DNA from 3 places in the Streptomyces sp. NPDC005266 genome. Region 3 is predicted to be linked to each of the others. Evidence: riboswitches for the same ligand, from Rfam matches in the RefSeq annotation. Region 3 holds a riboswitch; each other region holds the start of a gene.

Region 1 (2,256 bases), on a different contig from region 3:
GGTGGACCGCCTTGGCCGGGGTGCCGGTCGGGGCGGCGAAGTCCAGGCCGGTGTGGTCGGCGGACCACAGGTCGCCGGCCTGGCCGAAGCCGGCGGTCAGGGTGTACGAGGTGACGGGGAGGGTGTAGGCGGCGGCGAGCTTGGCGCGGCGCTCGGCCTCGGCCTTCTTGGCGGCGGCCTCCTTGGCCTTCTGCTCGGCGGCCTTCTTCGCCGCGGCGGCGTCGGCCTTGCGCTGTGCCGCGGCGTCGGCGGCCTTGTCGGCGGCGGCCTTGGCCGCGGCGATGCGCTGGTCCTCGTCGGCGGCGTTCTGCTGGCTCTCGGCCTGCTGCAGGATGCGGGCGCGCAGGGCCTCGCCGGCGTCGGTGGTGCCGCTCTTCTCGTCCTGGGCGGTCAGTCCGGCCTGGGAGAGGGGGGCCGCGGGCTCGGAGGAGGAGCCCTCGTCGCCGGAGAGGAACGAGCCGATGCCGGGCAGGTCCTTGGCGGCGGGGAGCCGGGCCTCGACCTGGTCGGCGACGTGCGAGAGATCGGGCATGGCGATGGGTGCCGCCGGACGGTCCTTGGCGCTCGCCATGCCGCCGGCGCCGACCGCCGCGATGACGCCGACCCCGAGGACGGCGCTGCTGCGCGCCATGGAACCGCCCCGCTGCTTGACGACGCGGTGCCGGCCGCGGAGGGGAGCGATGGAGTCCTCGGTGGGGTTCCACTCTTCCCAGGGCTCGGGGTCGAGGCCGGGATCCGAGCCCTCGGACGCGCCCCCATCGGCGTTCCGGTCGGCGATCCCCTCGGCGGCGAAGCGGCCGTCCCCAGCGCCCGTCCCGGCGCCGGCGTCAAAGCCGGGGCCGTAGGCGGTGGCGGTCCCGAGGCCGCCTCCGAATGAGCGGTACGGAGCCTCGTCCAGAGCAGATCTGTTGGACGCCACGGGGGCGCACTCCTTTCCTTCCCTCTCGCCTACCGGGTTAGCTGACGGGTTCGGAGCAGGAAGGTCTCCTACGGGTCAGGTTCGACCCGATTCACCCCAAGGTGGTGGTTCCCCGGTTCCCTTGGTGCAGTGTGGTGCTGTGCTGCTGCTGGTGGTGCTGCCGCAGTGCGTACGGGATTCGGCGACGGCGCACGGTACCGCCCTGACGACGGTTGTGACGACCGCGCTGCGTTATCGAACGTTAATGGTTGGCGCCATGTGATTCCAAGCTCTTCTGAAGAATCTGCGCAGCTTTGGCGTGAACTTAGGAACCAAAGATGGACATATCGGGGCGAGTCAGCACCCCCGAAAAGGGCTGGCAAAACCTTGTTCGGCTGATCGTGTGTCAATCGTTACGCGGAGGGATCTCCTCCGACTACGGACGGTGGTCGCTCACGTTCGCCGGCCCACTGCCGCTCACCAGCCCGCTCCCGTTCCCGCTGCCCGCGCCCCCGTTCGTCCGGGCCGGTACGCGGCGGACCGCCAGCAACGCCATGTCGTCCGAAGTGCCGCCACCCGTATGCCGTTCGACATCGGCCACCAGCACGTCCAGCAGCTCCCCCGGCCCCGCGAAGGCATGGCCGCGCAGCCGCTCCACGGGGTCGTAGAACTCGCCGTGCGAGTCGCGGGCCTCCGACACCCCGTCCGTGAACAGCAGCAGCGTCTCGCCCTCGGCGAACGGCAGCTCCGTCACCCGGTCGGGCAAGCCGCTCAGTTCCCCCATCCCCAGCGGCAGCGCGAAGGCCTCCGGCTCCAGCGCGCGCACCTCGCCGTCCCCCCGCAGCAGCAGGGGCGCCGGATGGCCTCGGGTGATCACGCGCAGGGTCGTGTCGGCGCGCGGGAGCTCGGCGAGAACGGCCGTCGTGAACCCCTCCGAGACCTCCATATCGGCCCGCCGGGCGCCCTCGCGCTGCAACGCCCGCTCCAGCCGGCCCGCCAGCCCCTCCAGCGTCGACTCCTGCTCCGCCGCCTCCCGGAAGGCGCCGATGAGGATCGCGACGATCTCCACGGCCTGCAGTCCCTTGCCGCGTACGTCCCCGACGACCAGCCGGACGCCGTGCGGGGTGTCCTGGACCGCGTACAGGTCACCGCCGATCGCGGCGAACCTCTCCGCCGCCACATAGCGCGCCGCGATGTCCAGACCGGCCAGGCGGGCGGGCGGCACGGGCAGGACGGCGCGCTGAGCCGCCTCCGCGACCCCGCGCGCCGAGGCGAGCCGCCGGTCGCTGCGGCGGACGACGCGGTTGATGACGAACGCCAGCAGGGTGACCGTCGCCACCGTGATGATCTCCGTCGCC
Region 2 (2,256 bases), on a different contig from region 3:
GTACGTTCCGGAGACGATGTCGTCGCGGATCGCCGTGCACACCGCGTGCGCCGAAATCCGCCGGCCGCCCTGGATCGCGGTCGTATCCCCGCTCACGTGACGACCCGCATTGTCGCACCTCCGCCTTAATGCCCGCGAAACGCACCTGATTGACGCTCGTTCGACGACTCTATTCCAAGCTGCCAGAATTGCCGATGGCAGAAGGCATTTCATGGATATTTTTTGGTCAGCGCGCGGCAGGCATGCCGAAGGCCCCGTCCGGGCCGGACGGGGCCTTCACGCGATGTCGACGGTCAGACGCTGACGCCGTGCGAGCGCAGATACGCCACGGGGTCCATGTCCGAGCCGTAGTCCGGGCTGGTGCGGGCCTCGAAGTGCAGATGCGGGCCGGTGACGTTGCCGGTGGCGCCCGACAGGCCGATCTGCTGCCCGGGGGTGACCTTCTGGCCGACCGAGACGCCGATCGACGAGAGGTGGCCGTACTGGGTGTACGTGCCGTCGTTCATCTTGATGACGATGTTGTTGCCGTAGCTGCCGCCCCAGCCCGCCTCGACGACCTCGCCGGAGCCGACGGCGTGCACCGAGGTGCCGGAAGCGGCGTGGAAGTCGATGCCGGTGTGGCTGCCGGAGGACCACAGCCCGCTGGACGCCTGGTAGGCGGTGGAGACGTAGGAGCCCGAGATCGGCGCCATGAAGGTGTTGAGGCGCTTGCGCTCGGCCTCGCGGGCCGCGCGCACCTTGGCCTCGCGCTCCACCTTGGCCTTCTTCGCCGCCGCCTCCGCCTTCCTGGTGGCCTCCTGGCGCGCGATGGCCTCGGCCCGCGCCTTGGCCGCGGCCTGCTGGGCCGCGGTCTCCTGGGCCTGCGCCTGGTCCTCGATGTCGTCGGCGAGCCCGTCGCCGATCACGATCGCCTGGCGCAGACCGGTGTCCTGGGGAGCGGGGCCCTCGTCGGACGCGGCGAAGGCCGGTCCGGCTATCCCGGCGACGACGCCCGAGGCGACCGTCGTGATACCCAGGAAGTTCGCTCCGGTGCGGACGGTGGCCCTGTGGGAGCGGCGGTGCCTCCCGGTGGCACTGGTGGACGCCATGGTCAGGCGTACTCCTTTCCTTCCTTCTCGCCTACCGGGTTAGCTGACGGGTTCGGAGCAGGAAGGTCTCCTACGGGCCCCTCCCCCGGCCGGGGAAGGCGTCCGATTCACCCCTGGGGATCGGGCCCCTCCTGCGACGAAGTCGGCGCAGGAAGACGGGTCCCCGGCTCCCCTGGCTCGCGCCGTACGGGGACTCGGCGATGACTGTCCGTGCCGCGGGTGCGGCGTGCAACTGGCGAACAGCCGCACTGACGCTAGACGGGCCGTGATTCGATCACCAAACAGATCCGGGTTTTTGTTGCTCTCACCACAAACCAAACACATAACCTCGCCATGAAACGGGCATGCGAAAGGGCCCTGGCGCCGCACACGACGCCAGGGCCCTTCCCCCTGGTGGCTCGTCGGACCTGTCGGCCAACTCCGCGCGGCTCAGCCGGAGATGACGCGCACCTCGCCGATGCCCAGCGCCTTGACCGGCTCCGCGATCACCGAGGCGTCCCCGACCAGCACCGTGACCAACCGGTCCGCGGGGAAGGCGCTCACCACCGCCGCGGTCGCCTCCACCGTCCCGGCCTCCGCCAGGCGGGCGTACAACTGCGCCTGGAAGTCGTCCGGAAGGTGCTGCTCGACCTGATCGGCGAGGGTGCCCGCGACGGCCGCGGCCGTCTCGTACTTCAGCGGGGCGACACCGACGAGGTTCTGCACGGCGACATCGCGCTCGGCGTCGGTCAGACCCTCCTCCTTCAGCGTGCGCAGCACCTTCCAGAGGTCGTCCAGCGCGGGTCCGGTGACCTCGGTGGCCACCGAGCCGCTGATCGCCAGCATCGCGGCGCCCGTGGACCCGCCGGTGGGCGACGGGGGCGAGGAGCGCAGCACCTGGCCGAAGGCGCGCACCCCGTAGGTGTAGCCCTTCTCCTCGCGCAGCACCCGGTCGAGCCGGGAGGTGAGGGTGCCGCCCAGGCAGTACGTGCCCAGCACCTGCGCCGGCCAGATCCGGTCGTGGCGGTCGGCGCCGATACGGCCGATGAGCAGTTGGGTCTGCACCGCGCCCGGCCGGTCGACGATCACCACACGGCCGGTGTCGTCGGCGATGATCGGGGGCATGGGGCGTGGCGCGGCCGTGCCGCCCTTCCAGGCGCCGAGGGTGTCGGCGAGCGCCTTGTCGAGG
Region 3 (2,256 bases):
GCGTCAACTTGCGCTCGGCCGACGCGAAGAAGTACTGGAGCCTGCTGAAGAACGGCGACGATGTGTACGTGTACGGGCGCAAGCCGGGCACGTGAGCCTGATGGTGCGGCTGCCCGGCGCCGGGCAGCCGCACCGCACTACGGTCCGCACTAAGCGTTACGGCGAAGTCAAGTGCTGATCCTTCTCGGCGTCCAAGCCCTCGGCCAGGCCGAACGGCGAGGGACCAGCGGCGAACTTCACCGCATCCGCTCAGGCGGGCCGTACGCTCCCATAGATCGGCATCTCGGTGATCGGGGCCTTCTTCACCACGTCCCCGGGCTTCGGCGCGTGGATCATCATCCCGTTGCCTATATAGAGCCCGACATGGCTGATGTCGTCATAGAAGAAGACGAGATCGCCCGGCTGGAGGTCGGACGTGGAGACGCGCGTGCCGGCCTTCACCTGGTCCCAGGTCGTGCGCGGCAGCGACACCCCGGCGGTCTTCCAGGCGGCCTGGGTCAGCCCTGAGCAGTCGAAGGAGTTGGGGCCGGTCGCGCCCCAGACGTACGGCTTGCCGACCTGCGCCTTCGCGAAGGCGACCGCCTGGGCCGCCTTCGAGCTGTTGGAGGGGACGGACGGTGCGGAGGGGGCCGTCGAACCGGAGCCGGAGCTGTCGTTGCGCTCCTGCTGCTGCTTGCGCTCGGCCGCCGCCTGGCGCTGCTTCTGGGCCAGCTCCGCCGCCTTGCGCCGGTCCTCCGCCTCCTTCTTCCTCTCGATCTCCGCCAGCCGGGCCTTCTCCTTGGCCGTCAGATTCGCCAGCAGTCGGCGGGCCTCGGCCAGCTTGTCCTGGACGGACTTCTTCTGGGTCTTCAGCTCCTTCTGCGACGCGGTCAGCGAGGCCAGGCTCTCGGTGGCCTTACCGCGCTCCTCGGCGGCCTTCGTCCGCTGCGTCTCGAAGTCGTCGACGGCCTGCTTCTGCTTGCCGCTCATCCGGTCCATGAGGTGGGACTGGTCGAACATGTCCTGCGGATCGTTGGAGAACAGCAGGGCCGCGGCGCTGGTGGCCATGCCACCGTCGCGGTACTGGGCGGCGGCGTAATTGCCGAGCGTGCGCCGCGCCTCGTTCAGCTTCTCGGTCCGCTGCGCGACCTTGTCCAGCAGCCGGTCCACCTTGACGCGCTGCTGGTCGGTGCGCTCCTTGGCGGCGTTGTAGCGCTGGGTGGCGGTTTCCGCCTGGTGGTAGAGGGTGTCGACCCTCTCTTTGACCTTCTCGATCGACTGGGTGGCGGCCGGTTTGTGATCGCCGGGCGCGGCGTTCGCCGTCTGGGACAGGAGCGTGACGGAAGCCAGGGCGGCGGTGGTGACCCCGACAGCGGTACGGCGGCCAGGACCGGAGAGCGAGGCCGGTATTCGGGTCCGCGGCTTGCGGTGCGACGCCAAGGGTGGCGACTCCTTCCGTGGACCGCCTACCGGGTTAGCTGTCGGGTTCGGGCGGTTCGGAAGGCTGCCCTACGGCCCACGCGGCCGATTCACCCCGGTCTTGCGTTGTGGGTCCCCGGCTCCGGCTGCCACGGTGTCGCGACGTTCCGGACTCGGCGGAGGCCGCCCGTGCCGACGCGGTCGCCGACGGGTGTCGGGCTGCCTGACGCAGGACGGTAACGAACTAGTGGTGCTTCTGTGAAGGCTGATGGTCGTTTTACCCGAAACACCCCTCGAGACGGCCCTGTGCGGGTCCCGTCCCCGCCGTCTGGACCGCCCACCGGCCAGAGGCCGCTGAGGGTGCGCCCCCTCCCCGGCGCCCGACCGGACCACCAAAGCGGCAGCCGCCAGCGCTCGGGAGGGGGCGGGGGTGCAGGGGCGGGGGGCCTGGACGCCTACGTGTATTTGTGGCGCCGATCTCCGGCCCACCCCACGCTTCCGGCTTCCGGCGCCTAAATATATCGGTCCAGGCCCCCCGCCCCGGAGGCCCCGCCCCCGGCGCCCGACGACGCACCCTGGCACCCGACACCGCCCCCCCGGCGCCCGACGACGCACCCTGGCACCCGGCACCGCACCCCCGGCGCCCGACGACGCACCCTGGCACCCGACACCGCACCCCGGCACCCGACGACGCACCGTGGCACCCGACAACGCACCCCCGGGTCGCCCTATCCGCGCCTACGTGTCGGTGGCGCCGCTTAGACTCGGTGAGCGATGAGCAGCCTCTTTGACGACAGCTTCCTGGCGGACCTCGGGCACTCCGACGAGGAGCCCCCGCCGCCTGAGGACCGCGAGGGA

The links. Region 3 has a riboswitch for cyclic di-AMP ahead of ABZU99_RS16330 (NlpC/P60 family protein). Riboswitches for the same ligand answer to the same signal wherever they lie in the genome.
Positions count from the first base shown of each region.
Region 1: another riboswitch for cyclic di-AMP. It lies ahead of ABZU99_RS33105 (M23 family metallopeptidase); the one in region 3 lies ahead of ABZU99_RS16330 (NlpC/P60 family protein).
Region 2: another riboswitch for cyclic di-AMP. It lies ahead of ABZU99_RS25640 (M23 family metallopeptidase); the one in region 3 lies ahead of ABZU99_RS16330 (NlpC/P60 family protein).

Region 1 is NZ_JBEXHC010000030.1:69,646-71,901, reverse strand. Features, by position in the region: gene ABZU99_RS33105 (M23 family metallopeptidase) at 1-919, opposite strand, end outside; cyclic di-AMP (ydaO/yuaA leader) riboswitch at 931-1,066, opposite strand; gene ABZU99_RS33100 (hypothetical protein) at 1,059-1,181, shown strand; gene ABZU99_RS33095 (PP2C family protein-serine/threonine phosphatase) at 1,335-2,256, opposite strand, start outside.
Region 2 is NZ_JBEXHC010000017.1:55,005-57,260, forward strand. Features, by position in the region: gene ABZU99_RS25635 (GntR family transcriptional regulator) at 1-96, opposite strand, end outside; gene ABZU99_RS25640 (M23 family metallopeptidase) at 294-1,088, opposite strand; cyclic di-AMP (ydaO/yuaA leader) riboswitch at 1,103-1,298, opposite strand; gene ABZU99_RS25645 (pitrilysin family protein) at 1,518-2,256, opposite strand, start outside.
Region 3 is NZ_JBEXHC010000007.1:157,147-159,402, reverse strand. Features, by position in the region: gene ABZU99_RS16335 (L,D-transpeptidase) at 1-95, shown strand, start outside; gene ABZU99_RS16330 (NlpC/P60 family protein) at 250-1,419, opposite strand; cyclic di-AMP (ydaO/yuaA leader) riboswitch at 1,427-1,587, opposite strand; gene pcrA (DNA helicase PcrA) at 2,173-2,256, shown strand, end outside.